3 regions of the Rhizobium sp. AAP116 genome follow, and region 2 is predicted to be linked to each of the others. Evidence: predicted binding sites of a transcription regulator. Region 2 holds the regulator's gene; each other region holds the start of a gene.
What was found. The regulator PhoB, encoded in region 2, activates phosphate uptake and scavenging genes when phosphate is short. The targets are predictions, from matches to a motif close to TGTCATNNANCTGTCAT.

Region 1 (6,738 bases), on a different contig from region 2:
GCGCGTCCCGGCTATGCCGAGAACGAGCCGCAGGCCAATCAGGCCGGCGGCTGCATAGCCTGCCACCTCGTGCAGGCTCTGCAACTCGTCCGCCGTCAACCAGCACAAGGCGACACTGCCCGCGAGGCTCCAGTGAAAGAGCCTGACCGGACGATCCCAGACCTTGACTGTCGACGTCATCGATCAGTCCTCGATCTTCATGTCGACCGACTGGAGGGTCTGCGGGTCAAAATAGGCTTCGACCTTTTTGCCTTCGGCATTGATGGCATAGGCTTCATAGCAGCCGTCTTCGGTCTTGATCGAGCGGACCTTCCAGCCTTCGCCTTCAAGCTTGGTTTGCAGCGCCTCGCGCGGCTTCCAGTCGGCCATGGCGACATTGCATTTTTCGGAAGCAAGTGCGGTGCCGCCAAAGGCAGCTGCGAGGCCGAGAGCGATGATGATCTTCTGCATGGACTGTGTTCCTTTCCTGGTGTTGGACACGAGGGGAGGATCGACCCGCAAGCTGACAGCCACCTGAAGGGCGAGCTCGGACCTTGCGGGCGGTTCAGCGGACTGTCAGTTTCGTGCGCGACAAGAGATCTCGATCTCTTTGACAGGGGAAAATGAATGCGGGTCTTGCTGGTCGAAGACGATGAAATGCTCGGCGATGCGGTGAAGACATACGTGCACCGCCAGGGCCATGCCGTGGACTGGGCGCTCTCATGCGACGAGGCCGAGGCGAGCCTTCAAGCAGCCGCCTATGATCTCGTGCTCCTCGATCTCAGGCTGCCGGATGGGAGCGGGCTCGATATTCTGAAGGCTCTGCGGGCCCGCCGCGACGAGATGCCCGTCATCATCATGACGGCCCACGACCAGGTGTCCGATCGCATTGCCGGATTGAATGCCGGGGCCGACGACTATCTTGTCAAACCTGTCGATCTCGGCGAGCTCCAGGCCCGTATTCACGCCGTATCGCGACGCTATGGCACGCACAAGCTGCCCGATCTCACCATCGCAGGCATCGGAGTTTACCCTTCCGAGCGGCGGATTGCGGCTGGGGACGGTGCGGAAATCCTTCTCTCCTCCCGCGAATGGGCCGTGCTCGACAGGCTGATCGCCCGCAAACGCGCCATCGTGTCGAAGGCGCAGATCGAGGAAGCGCTTTACGCCTTTGGGGCGGAGGTCGAGAGCAACACGGTTGAAGTCTATGTCAGCCGCTTGCGCCGAAAGCTGGGCAAGGATGCAATCGAGACCGTGCGCGGTGTCGGCTACAGGATTTCCGCCGATGCGAGTTGAGACCCGAAGCCTTTCCGGACGCCTTGTCCTTTCTCTGTCGGTCCTGCTCGTGCTATTCTGGACGATCGCGGTCGGATTCTCCATTCACGTCATGCGTGCTGAATTCGATGAAGTGTTTGACAGCGCGCTGCAGGAGACCACGGAACGCCTCGCCCCTCTCGTCATCGACGATTTTTTCCGTCGCGACATCGGCAAAGGGCCGGACCAGGTGGCGGCGCTCAATCCTGGCGCAACAGACGAATACCTGACCTATCAGGTGCGCGATGCCTCCGGAAGGGTGCTTCTCCATTCGCACAATGTCGGAGCTGAACCTTATGCCGCACCGCTCTTGCCCGGCTTCTGGAGCGGCGATGACAGACGGATCTTCACCATCGCGGCGGTCAGCGATACGCTCTTCGTCCAGGTGGCGGACTCGCTCGCGCATCGACGCGAGGCGACGCTTGAAAGCGCCTTGACGCTGTTGCTGCCGATCCTCCTTCTGCTTCCGCTCGGCATGTTCGCAATCCGCTGGGTCGTCGTGCGGGCGACAAGGCCGGTCAATGAACTGCGGGACGCGATCAGTAGACGCGATGGCAACAACCTCGAACCCATCGCTTTGTTTGGGCTTCCGACAGAAATCGCGACGATACCGGGCTCGGTCAACACGCTTCTCGGACGCCTAAAGCTCGCGCTACAAGCCGAACGGGAGCTTGCCGCCAACAGCGCCCATGAACTTCGAACGCCACTCGCCGGTGCACTCGCCCAGATGGAGCTGCTGGCAGATCAACTAAACGAGCCGGATGACCGGTCGCGGTCGCATCGCGTGCTGGAAGCGCTCCGCCGCCTGTCGCTGATGCTGGAGAAACTACTGCAGCTCTCCCGCGCGGAGGCAGGCGTCGGATTATCTAGTACTCCGGTTGATTTGCTCGCCCTCGTAAAGCTGCTTGTCGAGACCTTCCAGCGCTCGCAGCATCCAACCGCGATGATCGAGTTGCGGCCGGAACCCGGGTTGCTGGGCCTCGTACGAGCAATCGACCCAGACGCCTTCGCCATTGCCTTCAACAACCTTCTGGAAAACGCAGCTCGTTACGGCGATGCCGAACAGCCCGTCACGATCGCCATCTCCGCGGATGGGCGCATCACGGTGACCAATGCCGTTTCCGTTCCACTCGATCCAGACCTTAATGTTTACCGAGCGCGCTTCAGGCGCGGCCATACGAGTAAGCCTGGAGCCGGTCTCGGTCTTGCGATCGTCGAAAAACTGGTGGCTCAGATGAGCGGCTCGATGAGCTTGAGGACTGTGGTTCTGCCTGAGGGAGTCACGGGATTCGAGTGTGAACTCTCACTCCCGCCGCCAGAACAATAACCCAAATGCGGGCCTGCGAAACCAGCGAGCCAAAGGAGACAGTCACATCAGCTTGTGAACCCGCCTGCGGACTAAATCACCGCTTCCGTCCCTATTTGTTTTAGCGCCTCCGCAAAAAACGCCGCTGACGTGCCGCGTAGAGCTGCGGCTTTAGAAGCCGTGAATTAACCTGGCGAACGACCGTAATGAAGACGCTTAGCTCCCCCGCGTAAGTACTCACCTGGCCTCCGGCTTGGCGCTCCCGAGCGGAAATAATTGCCGCTCCTCCGCCATGTTGACGTCGGCCCAAAGCCAGGGCACAAAGATGGCATCCACGGTCGCTTACGGCAGGAAAACATAGGAAAATCAAAGGCGAAATTTCTAAGTCTTTGAAATCATGTGAAAATTCAGGTTCTCCAGGCAGGCCATTTTAGGCCGGTTTTTCGCTGAAAATCAGCGACTATTTCTCACAGAAAAAAGCGACGCCTTCTCAACAACTTGAGCAATTCCGGCTGCTGTTCTTCAGGCCATCCGTCGTGCGCAGCGGGCCTCCCAAGATTGGCTGGGGACCCGCTAGCGCAGTATTCACGGGGCCGAAAGAAGAATGTCCGTTGCTGGAGTACCGCTAGGGTTAAGGCGACATTTTTGCGCATCAGATAAAGTTGCCTAAGTTCGGCCGAAACGCGGACATCAATCCCCGAACGTCAAGTGGTCGGTTTGCGGGTTCTTCCCGACATCAGCGAAATTCGCGTGACTGTCTAAAAGCCGTGTGTCTTTGCCCACCGCTCTGGGAGCCGCAAACGTCACCAAACGCCTGGCGCTACTTCGTCGGGGCTCCAAAAACGAATTCAACGGACATCAGCGGCCAGCAGCCAGATGTCCACTCAATCGTGCGGCCCTTGTCGTCCTCGTTGCGGGCGTTCAGGTGAAACACCGGCGTTCCCGGCGTCAGTCGCAGGTTCTCGGCCTCGTCCGCCGACGAGAAGCCGCCGCTAATCCGGGTCTCGACCCTTCGGAAGGCGGCGATGCCACTGGCGCGGAAGACATCCGTCACCGATTGGCGTTCAGTATAGAGTGCCTCGAAATCGGGAAACCGGTCGGCGGGAAAGTGCTTGTCGTTCACGTAGACTGGCTGGTCGCCAAGCAGTCGCAGACGCCGTAGGTGGATGATGCCCGCTCCCTCGGCAATGCGCAACCGCGCCGCGAGTTCGGCAGTCGCCAGTTCGCGCCGTACAAAGCGTGTGTCGGTGGTGATGGGGGCGCTGTGGGTCTCGATGTTCTCACGGAATGGATGCCCATCGCGGACAGAGAAGATTGCTGGCGGGCTGCGCACAAAGATGCCCACACCCTTGCGCGCCGTCAGATGTCCTTCGGCTTGCAACTGCTGGAGCGCCTGGCGCAGCGTGATGCGGGTGACGCCGAGGCTTGCCGCCAAATGCGTTTCGCCGGGCAATTGGCTGCCTGGCCTCAAGGCTCCGCCTTCGATCAGGCCAAGGATATGGTCGCGGATCTGCTGCCATATCGGCATGTCGCTGCGTGGTCCAAAGACCAGGCCCTCAAAGGTGGCGAGAGGGATTTCGGGCGTGTCGAGCATGATGATTTCCGGTTCAGGGGGCGGCTGAGGCAATCGTGGATTCGGTCTCTATCAGTGTATGTGCCGAGCAGACCAGCCGACCGCCGACGAAGGTCGCCACCACCTTCGGGTGGCGCATGTCCTTCGCATCGACGAGGATGACGTCGGCGCGTTTTCCCTCCTCGAGGCGCCCCCGATCCTCAAGCCCAGCAGCGGCTGCGGCGTTGGCAGACACGAGATGCCAGACCTTGGCGAAGTCAGCATCATCAGGGGATGCCAGCCTGAACGCGGCATGCAGTGGTGACGGATAGTGGTAGTCGGAGGCAAGCACGGTGCAAAGCCCGTCGCGGATTGCCGTCGTTGCATCAAGCGCTCCGTTGTGGCTACCGCCGCGCACCACGTTTGGCGCGCCGAGGATGACGTGCTCGCCGGCGGCGCGGGCTTCGGCAGCCGTTTCCAGCGTCAGCGGAAACTCTGAGGACACAGCCCCCAGAGCCCGGAAATGCCGGCGCTCTTTTGGTGAGGCCTCGTCATGCGCGAGCAGGACATTGCCGTTGTCGCGTGCCGCTGCCGCCAGTTGTTCGATGGCGCCGACCACGTCACTGCGGCGTTCCCAGACGCTGTCCAGCAGCGCCATGTAGTCGTCGCGCGACAAGCCGGAACGCTCCGCCATCTGGCCGATCTTGCGAGCAATCGTCCCCTTCAGCACCGAACCCGTCGTGTGGTCGTTGAAAGCCACGACAGGCTTTGGCTCTAGCGACAGCCAATCGATCACCTGCGGCAGCGCATCGAGTGCGAAGGTTTCCCAGCGCAGGTGCAGGCGCGTGTCGCAGACCAGATGCGGGCGGGCGGCGGCAAGTGCGGTGACGAAGTCGCCGGCTGCCTGCAGCGAACGAAGGCCGGGCTCCCAGGACACCGTCACGCCGTGAAAGGCGGTGGTGATGCCGTTGGCCACCAATTGCCGGTCGGTGTCGCGCAGGGCGAGACCGACGTCGAAGCGCACACCCGGCCGCGGCATGATCTGACGCTCGAAGCCGTCGCCATGGATGTCGACAATGCCCGGCAGGACAAGCAAGCCCCCGGCATCGATCTTGCGGCCGCCATTTTGGCTGCCCACCAGCTTGCCGCCTTCGATGAAGAGGTCGGTGTGTTCGAGCCTGTCAGGGCCCAGCACGGTGCCGTTGCGAATGGTCCAGTTCATCCGTCTCTCTCTGTTCCGTTTTTCGCCATCGGGCCGTCAGACTGTCACGTGCCCGTCACGTCTTGCCGCTAGGGATAGTCGCAGAAGATGCTCCTGTCTATACAGCAAAGGAAGATATCATGATCCGTTCCCTTCTCGCAGCCTGTGCAATCTCTCTCGTCTCGCTGGCGCCAGCCGCAGCCGAAAGCGTCAAGTTCGCCGTCACCGATATTGAGGGCCTGGAAGCCCTGCAGCAGGAATTCGGCGGCTTTGAAAAGGCCCTCGAACAGGCGACCGGCCTCGAAGTCGAGCTCTTCCCGGTAAGCTCGCGCACCGCAGCGGTCGAGGCAATGAATTCCGGTCAGGTTGACCTCGTCCTCACAGGCCCTGCCGAATATGTCGTCATGAAGGAGCTTGCACAGCCGCAGATCGTCGTCGCCTGGCAGCGTCCGGACTACTTCGCCCAGATCGCCGTCCTCGCCAATGGTCCGATCCGTACGGTCGATGATCTCAAGGGCACGAAGGTGTCCTTCGGCTCGGTCGGCTCGACCTCTCAGCATCTTGGGCCGGCCCAGACGCTCACCGACTACGGCCTCAAATACAATGAGGACTACGAACCCGTCATCCTCGCCCGCAACGTTGCCGCAGAAGCGCTGATCCGTGGCGACATCGCCGCTATCGGCCTTAACTTCGGACATCTTGCCTCCGTCCGCGAAGCCTTCCCGGATGTCGCCTTTGCCGTGGTCGCCCGCGGCCGTGATCTGCCGAACGACATTCTCGTTGCCCGCAAAGACCTGGCCGAGGAGACCGTCGCAAAGATCCGCACGGCCTTCACCGAAAAGGGCACCGACATCATGGCTGCTGTTCTCCAGGGCGAAGACAATCAGAAGTTCAAGGGTGGCTTCTTCCTGACCGACGTGAAGGACAGCGACTACGATTACGTCCGCTCGATGTATCGCACGATCGGCGTCGACACCTTCAACGACTTCGTCAACTGAACGGATTTCCCCGAGCCAGCGAACGGGTCGGCGCCATCAGCGCCGACCCCTCGCCATATCCGCAGAAAGAAGACCGCCATGGACGTTATCAGCACACAGGGCCTGAAGAAGGGTTATGCCAACGGGAAGCCGGTGTTTTCCGGCGTCGATATCCGCATCCGGGGCGGCGAGCGCGTGGCGCTGGTCGGCGCCAACGGAGTGGGCAAGTCGACGCTGCTCAAATGCCTGATCGGCCACACGCCATTCTGCGATGGTGAGATCTCGACGCTTGGCGAATCCTTTTGCCGCGCGCCGAACGGGTCGCAACTCAAGCGCATGCGCCAGCAGATCGGCTTCGTCTTCCAGAATCATGGCCTCGTCCGTCGGCAGTCGGTGCTGACCAATGTCG
Region 2 (6,738 bases):
TCTGCGTATCGAACGGCGTGACCGAAATCATGGAAGTTCGCTTCGGCTATGACGGCATTGTCTTCGCTTCCGACATCAACGGTCCTGAATTCGCCTATACCCCGGCTGACATTCATGGCGCGCTCGCTGCCAAGGTTGCCAAGGACGGCGCTCTGGTCGACAACGCCAACAAGACCTGGGCTGATGTGAACTCTGCTCTGCCGGCACAGGACATCATGGTTTTTGTACCGGGCACCAAGCACGGCACGCGCGAAGTGTTTGACGAAAAGGTCATCATCGCCGGCTGCAAGGCATCGGGCGTGTATGACCTGCACCTCGCTGCTTCCACGGCTGCTGACGACAAGGCGAAGGCCTCTGAAGCCAGTAAGGCTTGCATGGCGCTGCGCACCGATGGCGTTTCTATCGACATCGACGGTGACTACACCGAGACGCTCGCCCGCGTTGACGCCAACAAGAACGGCATCGGCGTGTTCGGTCTGTCGTTCTACCAGAACAACACCGACAAGCTGCGCGTTGCTACGATGAACGGCGTTATCCCGACGACTGAAGCAATTGCAAAGGGTGAATATCCTGTTTCGCGCCCGCTGTTCTTCTACGTCAAGAAGGCTCACCTTGGCGTGATCCCAGGCCTCCAGGAATATGTCGACTTCTTCGTATCGGACGACATGGCTGGTCCTGACGGCCCGCTGGCTGCCTATGGCCTCGTGTCGGACCCAGAACTGAAGAAGACCCAGGAAATGGTTGCCGCTGGTACGCCGATGGCGCCGGTAGAGTGATCCTTATCTGACACAGGAGGGCGCCACGAGGCGCCCTCCTTCCTCTTGCGAAAACCGGATTTCCCATGAGCGTCGGCATTCTGTCCTTAATCCTACTGACATTGGCCGTGATTGGCTTTTTCTTTGGCAGGCGACGCGCGATGCAGAGCGCGAACGGCGATGCCCGGAACCTTCATTCGCTGCCGGGCTATTATGGTCAGACTGTTGCCTTGTTTACGGCAGTGCCTGCCTTCCTGCTGATGGCCATCTGGCTTGTCGCGCAGCCTTTGTGGATCGACTCGCGCATTGTCGGTCTGCTGGGTTCGCAGGTGGCATTCGACGCCACATCCACGACGCTTGCGGTCGAAGACGTGCGCCGCATCGCCGATGGCCTTGACGCCCTGCAGCAGCGATCCGGCTTGTCTGACGATGAATTGCAGAACATGCGGGCTGATTTTTCGGACGTTCGGGGGCGCCTGGCCGAGGTCGGGGTTGCTTTGGGTGCAGAAGTCCGGCCTGAAATCTTCGAGGCCGCCAAGGAATACCGCGTCATGCAGCGCTCTGGCGCAACGATGATGACGGTTGCCGTCTTGGTCCTCGCGGTGTCGGGCTTCATCTTCGCCTTCATGCGCGTTCACCGTGACTTCCGTGCCCGGAATGTGTCGGAAACCTTTGTGCGCTGGCTGTTGATCGCCTCGGCCGGCGTGGCGATCCTGACTACTTTCGGCATCGTGATGTCTCTCCTCTCAGAGAGTATCCGCTTCTTTGGACTTTATCCCATCTGGGACTTCTATTTTGGCTTGACCTGGAACCCGCAGTTCCGCGGCGGTTCCGAACTTGGTCTGATCCCGCTTCTATGGGGTACGCTCTACATTAGTTTCGTTTCGATGTGTGTAGCCGTTCCAATTGGCCTGTTCGCGGCGATTTACACGGCAGAATATGCCTCGCCGCGGGTCCGCTCAGTGGTCAAACCGGTGATTGAAGTGATCGCCGGCATCCCGACCGTCGTGTTCGGCCTGTTTGCACTGGTGACCGTCGGCCCGTTCCTGCGCGACTATTTCGCCATGCCATTTGGTCTCGGTAATTCGGGGTCCTCGGTTCTCACCGCCGGGCTCGTGATCGGCATCCTCAACATCCCCTTCATCTCGTCGCTGGCCGATGACATCATCAATTCCGTGCCGCAGTCGATGCGCGACGGGGCTCTGGGCCTGGGTTCGACGAAATCCGAGACCATCCGCAGGGTCGTGCTGCCTGCGGCCCTTCCCGGCATTGTCGGGGCTGTCCTGCTCGCCGCCAGCCGTGCAATCGGCGAAACCATGATCGTGGTCATGGGGGCAGGGGCAGCCGCCAAGCTGGACTTGAACCCCTTCCAGGCCATGACGACGATCACCGTGAAGATCGTCAGTCAGTTGACGGGCGACCTTGCCTTTGACTCGCCGGAGACGCTCGTGGCCTTCGCGCTTGGCCTAACGCTGTTCGTGATTACGCTTGGGCTCAACATCTTCGCGCTTTGGATCGTGCGCAAATACCGGGAACAATACGAATGACCGACATCATCGATCGCACTCCTTTCGCAATGCCGCAGGCCGGCAGCTCGCTCATGAGCGAGACCCCGCTGATGAAGCGTCGCAATGCCGCAGAAATTCGGTTCCGCATGTATGGTGTCGCTGCGATCGTGATCGCGCTGCTCACCCTGGCGATCATGCTGTTCACCATTATCCGTGACGGCTCTTCGGCCTTCGTTCAGGCGACGATTAGCTATCCCGTCTTGATCGACGCTGCGGTCGTGGACAAGACCGGTTTGCGCGATCCGGCGCAGATGGCTTCGGTGACGACGATCGGCTACGCGCGCATCCTGGGTGAATCTCTGGTCAAGCATCTGGCCGAAGAGGGTATTGCAGTCGAGGGCATGTCCCGAAAGGAAGTCACCGACATGATTTCCAAGGATGCTCCGGCTCGGCTGCGCGACACTGTCCTGGCCGATCCGTCACTGGTAGGCCAGACGATTACTGTGAACGTTTTCGCCACAGGCCGCGTGGATGGCTATCTCAAGGGTCGCGTGACGCGCGAAATAGCTGAACGGGATTCCAATGTGACTCCCGCGCAGCTGGACCTGGCCGACAAGCTGGTCGAAGCTGGCATCCTCGCATCGAAGTTCAACTGGAGCTTCATCACGGCGCCTGATGCGTCCGACTTGCGCCCGGAAGCCGCGGGCCTTGGCATCGCCATCATGGGTACGGCCTACATGATGTTCCTCGTGGTGATCATGTCCTTGCCTCTCGGCGTGGCTGCCGCGATCTATCTCGAGGAATTCGCGCCGCGAAACTGGTTCACCGATTTGATCGAAGTGAACATCTCGAACCTTGCTGCAGTGCCGTCGATCGTTTTCGGTATCCTTGGACTTGCGGTCTTCATCAATTTTGTGGGGCTCCCGGCATCCTCACCGATTGTCGGGGCACTGGTCATCACGTTGATGTCGCTGCCGACCATCATCATTGCGACGCGCGCCGCGATCCGCGCGGTACCGCCATCCATTCGCGATGCCGCTTTGGGCGTCGGAGCGTCGAAGATGCAGACGGTGTTCCACCATGTCCTGCCGCTGGCCGCGCCCGGCATCATGACCGGAGCGATCCTCAGCCTCGCATCTGCCGCGGGTGAAACCGGCCCGCTGCTGCTGATCGGCATGGTTGCCTACGTGGCGAACTATCCGGCGGGGCCGTTTGAAGGTGGCTTCCTCGACCCGGCCAGCGCACTCCCGGTACAGGTCTATTCCTGGGCGTCGCGTGCCGATCCGGCCTTTATCGAACGGTCCTCGGGTGCCATCATTGTTCTGCTGCTCTTCCTGCTGGTCATGAACATCCTTGCCATTGTCCTGCGCCGCCGCTTCGAGCGCCGTTGGTAAATCCCAGAAGGACACCCTCGAATGTATCACGCATCCATATTGACGGAGACTTCCGTGAACCAGCCCAAAATCAAGATCACCGCCCGTGGCGTGCAGGTGTATTACGGCGAAAAACATGCCTTGAAGGATGTCAACGTCGACATACGGGACCGCGCTGTAACGGCCTTCATCGGCCCATCGGGTTGCGGCAAGTCGACCTTCCTGCGCTGCTTGAACCGCATGAACGACACGGTGTCGATCGCCCGCGTCTCGGGTGATATCCAGATCGATGGCGAAGACATTTACGACAGCCGGGTCGATCCCGTGCAATTGCGTGCCAAGGTGGGCATGGTCTTCCAGAAGCCCAACCCCTTCCCGAAGTCGATCTATGAAAACGTGGCCTATGGGCCGCGCATCCATGGTCTCGCCGCCAAGAAGGCCGACATGGACGAAATCGTCGCGACGTCTTTGCAGAAAGCCGGCCTCTGGAACGAGGTAAAGGATCGACTGCAGGAAACCGGCACCGGTCTGTCCGGCGGCCAGCAGCAGCGTCTGTGCATCGCCCGTGCGATCGCGGTCAGCCCGGAAGTCATCCTGATGGACGAGCCCTGCTCGGCGCTCGATCCGATCGCGACCGCCAAGGTCGAGGAATTGATTCACGAACTGCGTGAAAATTTCACGATCGTCATCGTGACGCACTCCATGCAGCAGGCAGCCCGCGTCTCGCAGCGTACCGCCATGTTCCACCTCGGCGAACTGGTCGAGGAAAACGACACCGACAAGATGTTCACGAATCCGGATGACCAGCGCACCCAGGACTACATCATGGGCCGCTTCGGCTGAGCCTCCAGGTCACCCTCGGCTCACCTCAAATTCAAGGACGTTTCTCATGGGCTCCTCTCACATCTACTCTGCCTTCGACGATGAACTGAAGTTCCTGATGCGCCGCATTTCCGAAATGGGCGGTCTGGCGGAACAGATGGTCGCCGAAAGCGTGCGTGCTCTGGTCAACTCCGACGCCGCCCTCGCCCAGAAGGTGATCTCCGACGACGTGCTCATGGATGCCATGGAACGTGAGATCGGCGACAAGGCCATCGTCACGATCGCTAAGCGTCAGCCGGTCGCATCCGACCTGCGTGAGATCATCGGTGCCCTTCGCATCGCTGCCGATCTCGAGCGTGTCGGCGACCTCGGCAAGAGCAATTCCAAGCGCGTTGTGGCCATCCAGGCGACCGGCGTGCCGCGCAAACTCGCGCGTGGCCTCGAACATCTCTCCGACCTGGCACTCGCCCAGCTCAAGGAAGTGCTCGATGTCTACACGACCCGCTCGGCTGAGAAGGCGAAATCGATCCGTGACCGCGACGAAGAGATCGACGCAATCTACACCTCGCTGTTCCGGGAACTCCTGACCTACATGATGGAAGATCCGCGCAATATCACGAGCTGCACGCATCTGCTGTTCTGCGCCAAGAATATCGAGCGCATCGGCGACCATGCGACCAACATCGCGGAAACCATCTACTACATGACCACCGGCGCCCAGCCGGAAGGTGAGCGACCGAAGGAAGATCTGACGTCTTCCGTCGGCGCGATCACCGAGTGACGTTGGCCAGCGAGGTTTGTTTTTGATGCAGCCAAAGATTGCCGTGGTAGAAGACGAGGAGGCCTTGTCCGTCCTCCTACGCTATAACCTCGAAGCCGAGGGGTATGAGGTCGAGACGATTCTGCGGGGTGACGAAGCCGAGATCCGGCTTCAGGAGCGCGTGCCGGATCTGCTGATCCTGGACTGGATGCTTCCGGGCGTCTCCGGCATCGAGCTGTGCCGCCGGTTGCGTGTGCGACCCGAGACCGAGCGTCTGCCGATTATCATGCTGACGGCGCGCGGCGAGGAAAGCGAGCGCGTGCGTGGTCTGGCGACAGGTGCCGACGACTATGTCGTCAAGCCATTCTCGACCCCGGAACTGATGGCACGCGTCAAGGCCATGCTGCGGCGTGCAAAGCCCGAAGTCCTGTCCAGCGTCTTGCGCTGCGGCGACATCGAGCTCGATCGCGAGACGCATCGGGTGCATCGCAAGAGCCGCGAGGTCCGTCTCGGGCCGACCGAGTTTCGCCTTCTGGAGTTCCTGATGGCATCGCCTGGCCGGGTCTTCTCTCGCTCGCAGCTTCTCGACGGAGTCTGGGGCCATGACATCTATGTCGACGAACGTACGGTCGACGTGCATGTCGGCCGCCTGCGCAAGGCTCTCAACTTCTCCAACATGCAGGATGTCATCCGCACCGTTCGCGGTGCCGGCTATTCGATGGAAGCCTGACAAGTCGAACCCACCATGGGGCAAGGGCCGCGCGGATTGTCCGCTGCGGCCCTTTTTCGCGGGCGACAGGCGGCAACGAAAAACGGGCCCCGAGGGACCCGTTTAATACTCTAAGCTTCGCTTGATATCAGCGGGCTGCCTTGCGGCGTTCGCTCACCGGCTGATAGGCGAGCTTCGCGTGATAGGTGCAGTAGGGCGCGCTGTCAGCGATTTCGCAGCCGCAGAAGTGGAAATCGTCCTTCATCGGATCGCCGATCGGCCACTTGCAAGTGCGCTCGGTCAGTTCCGTCAGGGCGAGGCGCCGCGAAATCGGCACGACAACGTTCAGCGGGCGCCGAACTTCGACTTCCTCGTAAGCCTCGACCTCGATCTCTTCCTTCAGCATTGTCGCACCAGCTGCACGGGTCACGGTACGCGTGGTCGTGGCTGCCGCGGGGCGGTTCTGGAAGGCCGCCGGACGCTGGGTCTGCGCCGGACGTTTTGCCGGACGTGCCGCAGTCGAGCTTCCGCCTGCCTTGGCCCGACCCGGAAGGTTCAGTCGGTGCACCTTGCCGATAACGGCATTTCGGCTCACGCCACCGAGTTGTGCCGCAATCTGGCTTGCGCTGAGGCCTTCGGCCCACAGCCGTTTCAGTCTTTCGACCCTGTCGTCACTCCATTGCGCAGTTGTCATGCCACTTCTCTCCGCCGCTCGCGTCTGTCATGGCAGAATCCGTCACCCCTGCTTCGAACGAATTCGAAACATAACCGCCTCGTTACTGTCGGTGAGCACTTCCGCCGCATGCAATCT
Region 3 (6,738 bases), on a different contig from region 2:
AGGCCAAGACCCTGGATTTCGGTACCCATCGCGCCATCGAGGATCAGGATGCGTTCGCGCGCTGCCTCTTGCAGCGCCTTCAGGATCTCCGCCCCGTCACGGTTTGCGCCCTCGCGGCCGAACAGTTGATCGAGCATCTGCGAACTCTCCTATTGCGTATGCGACACGCCCAAATCACATAAAGATATCTTTATGTCAACAATTGATCCACTTGTGCGCGACAAAGGCCAGGCGGTGGAAGCGGCGTCGGCGATCGGCTATAGAAAGCTCAACGATACGTCCAGGGAGGAAGAAATGTCGGAAAATCAATCACAGCAGCTGCCATCTACCCCCTGGAGCGCCCGCCCCTACCACCGCAAATGGCTGCTGGCACAGGCAGACGGTCTGTTCGATTTCTTCTCCGGCACGGCCCTCAACCCGAAGGGCGGCTTCTACGACCTGTCGCGTGACGGCAAGCCTCTCTCAACCGACAATCCGGCGCGTGGTATCCATGCCAGCGCCCGCATGGTGCATTGCTACGCGATTGGCCATCTGCTTGGTCGCCCGGGTTCGGCCGACATCGTCGACCACGGCATGCGCTATCTCTGGGAACGCCACCGCGATGAAAAGAATGGTGGTTACTTCTGGCAGGCTGATGACACAGGCGCTGCCGACGACACGAAGCAGGGCTACGGCCACGCCTTCGTCCTGCTCGCGGCCACCTCGGCCAAATGCGCAGGCCATCCGTTGGCCGACACCATGCTGGCGGACATCACCCAGGTGATCGACGAGAAATTCTGGGAAGACGAGCACGGCGCGATCGCGGAAGAATTTTCCGCCGATTGGCAACCTGTGCCCGGCTATCGCGGCCAGAACTCCAACATGCATCTGACCGAAAGCCTGATGGCTGCCTTTGAGGCGACCGGCGAGCGGCATTACCTCGAAAAGGCCGAGCGCATAGCCGACCTGATCATTAACCGCCGCGCCCGCGAAGAAGCCTTCCGCGTCGCTGAGCATTTCGATAAAAACTGGGTGGTCGACCGCAACTACTATCATCCGAACGAAATGTTCCGCCCGGCCGGCACCACGCCCGGCCACTGGCTGGAATGGGCCCGCCTCATCCTGCAGCTCTGGGTACTCGGCGGCAAGCGACAGGCCTGGATGCCGGAGGCGGCACGCGGCCTGTTCTTCCAGTCCATGGCGCTCGGCTGGGACAAGGACAAGGGCGGCTTTTTCTATACGCTCGACTGGGAAAATGCCCCCGACAAGCGCGCAAAGCTCTGGTGGCCGCTCTGCGAAGGGGCAGCGGCTGCGCACTTCCTCAACCAGCATCAGGAAAGCGACTTCCACGAGGAGAGCTACCGAAAGATCTGGAACTACATCGCCGGCAACAGCCTCGACCGCGAGTTCGGCGGTTGGCACGAGGAACTGACCGAGGACGGCAAGCCGTGCAACAGCCTCTTCCCCGGCAAGGGCGACATCTACCACGCCCTGCAGGCCTGCCTGATCCCGCTTTTCCCGGCAGAAGGCAGCCTGACCAAGATGATTTCGGAACACCCGCTCGACGTCTGACCGTCGGCGAATGCAGCAAAGACAAAAGGGCCGGAAGACCGGCCCTCTTTCATTTCTCGCAACAGCGTTGGCGCTTACTGCTCGATCGCATAGGTGACGTTGACGGTCACCGTATAAAGGTTTTCGCCGGATGCGATCGGCACTGACTCGTCCGCCATCTTCGCCATCGGCGCTGCGGCATACATCTGCGGCATCGGTCGGGCGAAATTCTCCGAGATCTCAACGACACGGCCGAGTTTGACGCCGGCGGCCTCCGTCAGCGTCTTCGCCTTGGCGGCGGCCTTCTCGACCGCCTGCTTGCGCGCCACCTCGATCGCCGTCTCCGGATCATCATTGGTGAAGGTGATGCCGCCACCCTGGTTGACGCCGAGCTTTACCGACCGATCGATGATCTCACCGAGCTTGGCAAGGTCACGCACCCGAACGGTCAAACCGTTGCTGACGGTATAGCCGACGATCACGGGCGCCTCGTAGGTGCCATCGGTTCTGGTTTCCTGCTTGTATTTAGGCTGGATCGAGAAATCCGTGGTCTGCAGGTCCTTCTCGGCAATCCCTTGCGCCTTGAGATCTGCCAGCACCTCGCTCATGGCAGCACTGTTGGCCGAGAGCGCCTCGCCAGCAGTCTCTGCGTCGCGAACGACGGAGAGCGAAATGACGGCCATATCGGGCGCGATCGCAGCCTCACCCTCACCCGAGACCATGATCGTCGCCTCGCGACGCTCGCCCTCGGCAGCCACGGCTTGGGCAACAAAGCCGCTCGAGAGAACCGAACCCGACAGAGCCGTGGCCATGACGAGCGCGCGTGTAATTTTCAGCATGGAATATGTCCTTTGTCCCGCAGTGCCGGCGGACCTCTTCGTCTCACCCGGCACAGATGCCCTTCCGACATCTGTGATGACGCGTGATTGTGAAGCCAATGCGGCAGAGGCTTGTCGCATACCTGAAATTGCGTTAGAGCCCGTGACCGGTGCGGGGTGACCATAACCCGCCCGACGGCATCACGCCGGGCTGGGCCTGTAGCTCAATGGTTAGAGCCGGCGGCTCATAACCGCTTGGTTGGGGGTTCGAGTCCCTCCGGGCCCACCATTTCGTTTAAAATCAATGCCTTAAATATTGGATTTTCTTGGGGGTGGCATCCAAGGGGAACATTGGTTTGTTCAATCCGTCCTATCTCGTGAAGTCGCGATGCGGTGTTTTCTATCTGCGTTGGCCGCTACCGAAGCAGGTACATCCACAGAAAAAGGCATCGACGCTCAAGCTTTCTCTACAGACCCGTGACGCACGAGAAACATAGGAATTCGCCGTACAATGGCTATGGACCTACAGCAACGAACGCCACAATATGAGCATCGGCGGCATCACACCCGCACATAAACTGGAAATGGCTGCGTGAATTCTACTGCAGAACCCCATTAAAACGGGGAATTGCCACTAACCGTTCCGTATTTTGCATAAATTAGACTGCAGATAATTACATTCTATATTTAAACATTATAAAAAACGAAATTTTACACCAGAATCACCAGCGGATTTCTTATAAATAAAGCAATTTATGTTCTACATATATTATAGATGCGCATCTATACAGAATTCTCTGTTGGTGGAATCGCCATCTAGACGCTAAGACTCGCAGTCCGCCCTCCTCGCTCGTGCATGCAGCTGTACTGATCGTACCTCGCTAACCCAAACCCATTTTCCTGTCCTGAGGATCAAGGCCGCGTCATCGCCGCGTCATACGCATACGCTATCCATGATTCATTCGAATGAATCATGGATAGCGTATGCAAAGAGACACTTGGCAAATCGTCAAAGACCATCTGGCCAGTGACATCGCCTCAGGCAAACTTGCTCCCGGCACGCGGCTGCCGACGGAGCCCGAGCTGTGCGAGGTCTTCGGCGTTGGCCGCCACTCTGTCCGGCGTGCAGTATCGGCGCTTGCGGTCGAGGGCAAGCTCAGGGTTGAACAGGGGCGCGGCACCTTCGTCGAGGCGACCCGGCTGATCAACTACCAGATCGGGCGCAGGACGCGTTTCCGCGAGAACCTGACCGGACAGGGTTACAAACCCTCCGCCGAGCACCTCTCCTCAACTATCGTGCCGGCGCCCGACCGTGTAGCGGAGGCGCTAAGGATCGCTCGCGGGGCCGAGGTCCATCGGATCATGAGGCGGGGTCTGGCCGACGACATGCCGATCAATCTCGGCATCGCCTTTCATCCGGTAGCGCTCTTTCCGGACCTAGGCGTGCGCCGTGAGGCCGGCGTTTCCGTGACCGAAATCTATCGTGACCACGGGGTCACCGATTATTTCCGCAAGAGCACCACCATCTTCACCCGCCGCGCCGAGCCGGAGGAATCCAGACTGCTGCGGCAACACCCAGATCATCCGGTCATGGTCGTCACAAAGATCGACGTCGATGCCAAGGGCACCGCGCTTGGTTATTCCGAGGCGGTCTGGGCAGGCGACCGCGTCCAGTTTTCTTTTGACAGTCTCGACGACCCCTTCGTGGGCGAGGAGGGCAAGGCCCCATGACAACACAGTTCCAGCATGCCGGTGCGCCGGGCGACGCCCACGCCCGCCGGCTCGAAACCCTTGCGCGCGCCAATACAGCCGCGCTGAAGGCCTTCGCGGAAGAGCTTCTTGCACCGCTCGGCGCGATCGACGTCATTCAGAGCCGCACAGGGCTCGCGATGCTGCCGATGCGCGACACGGTAAAGGGCACAGACTTTCATCTCGGCGAGGTGTTGGTGGCGGAGGCGCATATCCGGCTTCAGTCCAACGGCACTGAAGGCTATGGCATGATTGTTGGCCGCGACCTCGAGCGGGCCATGGCAATGGCGATCGTGGACGCCGCCGGATCGATCGAAACCCTCGCCGCGCGCATCACTGACTTCGTGGAAGATGAGGCCCTGAAGATCATGGGCGCAGACACAGAGCGCCTTCGCGCGGTCGAGGCGACCCGTGTAGACATGGAGACCTTCTGATGGATGCCTCCGCCCTGATTGCTGTCCCCGTTCCAAACGACCTGGAGCGGCTTCACAATGCCACCTACGACGCCCTGATGTGGGCGCTCGCCCGCCCCGGCACTGTCCAGACACTGCCACAGCCGGGCCTGGAGGCCATCGTCGAAACGCTGATTGACCGCGAATGCAGGGTCTTTTCGGGCCACAAGACGCTCCTGCCGCTGATCGCCTCGACCGGAGCGGCGATTACCGGCGCACGCGACGCCGACCACGCCTTTATCGATCTGGAAACTGAGGCGGGCCTGCGCGATCTGGCCGTCGCGCCCGCGGGGTCGCATCTCTATCCCGATGATGGCGCCACCGTGTTTTCAGGGGCGAGGATTGGCGAGGGACAAGGGCTTCGCCTGCGCGGCCCCGGCATCGAAACTTATGAGGATATCCGCCTCGGCGGCCTCAGGCCTGATATTTGGACGCTTCGCGCGACGCGTTGCCTCTACCCGACCGGGTTCGAACTCTTCTTCGTCGATGGAGACCGTGTTGTCGGTCTGCCACGCTCAACCACGGTGGAGGTGCTCTGATGGCCTATGTGGCAACTCGAGGCGGTGAACGCGCCATTGAACAATCTGAAAGGCTTTACCGCGCCGAAATGGGGACGATTGACATGGAGCGCGTCGCGGACGTCCGCGAAAGCCTGCCTTACCTGATCGACCGCGTGATGGGCGAGGCCTCGCTCTACGACCGTGATCTGGCAGCGCTTGCGCTCGCCCAGGCCGGCGGCGACCTTTACGAGGCGGTGCTCCTTCTGCGTGCCTGGCGCACCACCCAGCCGCGCCTTGCGATCGCCGAACCGGTGACGCAGGAAAGCCTTTTCACGCACCGCCGCATTTCTGCTGCCTTCAAGGATATTCCCGGCGGTCAGGTGCTCGGCCCGACGCTCGACTATTCACACCGATTGCTGGCGACCGGCGTGCTGGAAGGCCAGGCATTCGAGCCGACCCCGGTCGAACCTGCGGCAAGACCCGCACCGGCGTGCCAGCCGTCGCTTGCCGCCTGGCAAAAGGCGCAAGGACTGGTTGCAGACATCGCCGCCGACGAAGTCGCCCCTGACGACATTCCAGACCTCACCCGCGAGCCGCTTCTGTTTCCGGCCAAGCGCGCCCATACGCTGCAAAGCCTGGCTCGCGCCGACACAGGCGGTGTGCTGGCACTCGGCTATTCGGCGATGCGCGGCTATGGCAATGCGCATCCGACCGTCAACGAGCTGCGACTTGCAGAAGCGGAGGTGCGTGTGCGCCATCCGGCGGGCACGGTTTTCTCGGCTGGTCGCGTTCGCGTCTCGCAGGCGGAAGTCACGAGCAAAGGAAAAGGCGGCCAGCTTCAGCTCGGCTTCTGCGCGACACTCGGCTGGAACGAAATCAAGACCATCGCTGGCGCGACGCTGGATCTGAATTCGGCAGCGGCGGATCAGAATTCACCCGTCAACGAGGAATTCTTCCTCTACCACACCGAACCCGTGGAAGCCTCGGGCTTCTGCATCCATTTCAAGCTGCCGCACTACGTCACCTTCCAGTCTTCGCTCGACGCCCTGCGCGACGCAAAGAAGACGGCGCCCCCTGCCGATGACGCCACGAAAACCACCAAGCTCGTGAAGGAGCCGGCATGAGCCTTTCAGCACTCACAAAGCCATGGGAAGCCTTCAGCTACGGCTTCCTTGATGCCTCGGCCAAGCGCGAGCTGCGCCGCAAGATGCTGAAGGCGATTGCCGTACCCGGCTGCCAGATGCCGTATGCCAGCCGCGAGGTGCCGATTGCGCGCGGCTGGGGCACCGGCGGCCTGCAAGTGACGCTGACCCTGATCAAGCCCTCCTCCGTGATCAAGGTGATCGACCAGGGCGCCGACGACAGCGTCAACGCCGCCTCGATCCGCCGATTCCTTTCGCGCGTATCCGGCGCCGGTGAGACCTGGGACACGCAGGAGGCAACGATCATTCAGAGCCGGCACCGTATCCCTGAGGAAAAGCTGCGCGAGGATCAGATCCTCGTGCTGCAGGTGCCAAATCCCGAACCGCTGCGCCCGGTCGAGCCCAACATGTCGATCGCCCGCCAGATGCATGCCGACGCCGATTACGGCCGGCTGTGGCTGACGCTCTATGAGCAGATCGTGCGTTCGGGCCGCATCATGCAGGGCGCGGCCTATCCTTCGCTGGTCAACGGCCGCCATGTCATGAC

Region 1: the regulator PhoB is predicted to act here: its motif matches at 5,416-5,432, upstream of IP85_RS05795 (alpha-D-ribose 1-methylphosphonate 5-triphosphate diphosphatase).
Region 3: the regulator PhoB is predicted to act here: its motif matches at 3,270-3,286, upstream of phnF (phosphonate metabolism transcriptional regulator PhnF).

Annotation. Positions count from the first base shown of each region.
Region 1 covers NZ_LJIB01000007.1:87,391-94,128, reverse strand. Annotated here, with positions in the region: gene IP85_RS05820 (cytochrome b/b6 domain-containing protein) at 1-180, opposite strand, end outside; gene IP85_RS05815 (PepSY domain-containing protein) at 184-450, opposite strand; gene IP85_RS05810 (response regulator transcription factor) at 607-1,275, shown strand; gene IP85_RS05805 (HAMP domain-containing sensor histidine kinase) at 1,265-2,620, shown strand; gene phnF (phosphonate metabolism transcriptional regulator PhnF) at 3,420-4,193, opposite strand; gene IP85_RS05795 (alpha-D-ribose 1-methylphosphonate 5-triphosphate diphosphatase) at 4,207-5,373, opposite strand; gene IP85_RS05790 (PhnD/SsuA/transferrin family substrate-binding protein) at 5,493-6,350, shown strand; gene IP85_RS05785 (ATP-binding cassette domain-containing protein) at 6,429-6,738, shown strand, end outside.
Region 2 covers NZ_LJIB01000008.1:110,337-117,074, reverse strand. Annotated here, with positions in the region: gene IP85_RS07640 (substrate-binding domain-containing protein) at 1-776, shown strand, start outside; gene pstC (phosphate ABC transporter permease subunit PstC) at 842-2,302, shown strand; gene pstA (phosphate ABC transporter permease PstA) at 2,299-3,657, shown strand; gene pstB (phosphate ABC transporter ATP-binding protein PstB) at 3,679-4,479, shown strand; gene phoU (phosphate signaling complex protein PhoU) at 4,526-5,239, shown strand; gene phoB (phosphate regulon transcriptional regulator PhoB) at 5,265-5,948, shown strand; gene IP85_RS07610 (GcrA family cell cycle regulator) at 6,076-6,621, opposite strand.
Region 3 covers NZ_LJIB01000043.1:199,214-205,951, reverse strand. Annotated here, with positions in the region: gene metH (methionine synthase) at 1-137, opposite strand, end outside; gene IP85_RS21100 (AGE family epimerase/isomerase) at 295-1,551, shown strand; gene IP85_RS21095 (SIMPL domain-containing protein) at 1,626-2,369, opposite strand; tRNA gene IP85_RS21090 (tRNA-Ile) at 2,562-2,637, shown strand; gene phnF (phosphonate metabolism transcriptional regulator PhnF) at 3,333-4,079, shown strand; gene phnG (phosphonate C-P lyase system protein PhnG) at 4,076-4,531, shown strand; gene phnH (phosphonate C-P lyase system protein PhnH) at 4,531-5,088, shown strand; gene IP85_RS21070 (carbon-phosphorus lyase complex subunit PhnI) at 5,088-6,173, shown strand; gene IP85_RS21065 (alpha-D-ribose 1-methylphosphonate 5-phosphate C-P-lyase PhnJ) at 6,170-6,738, shown strand, end outside.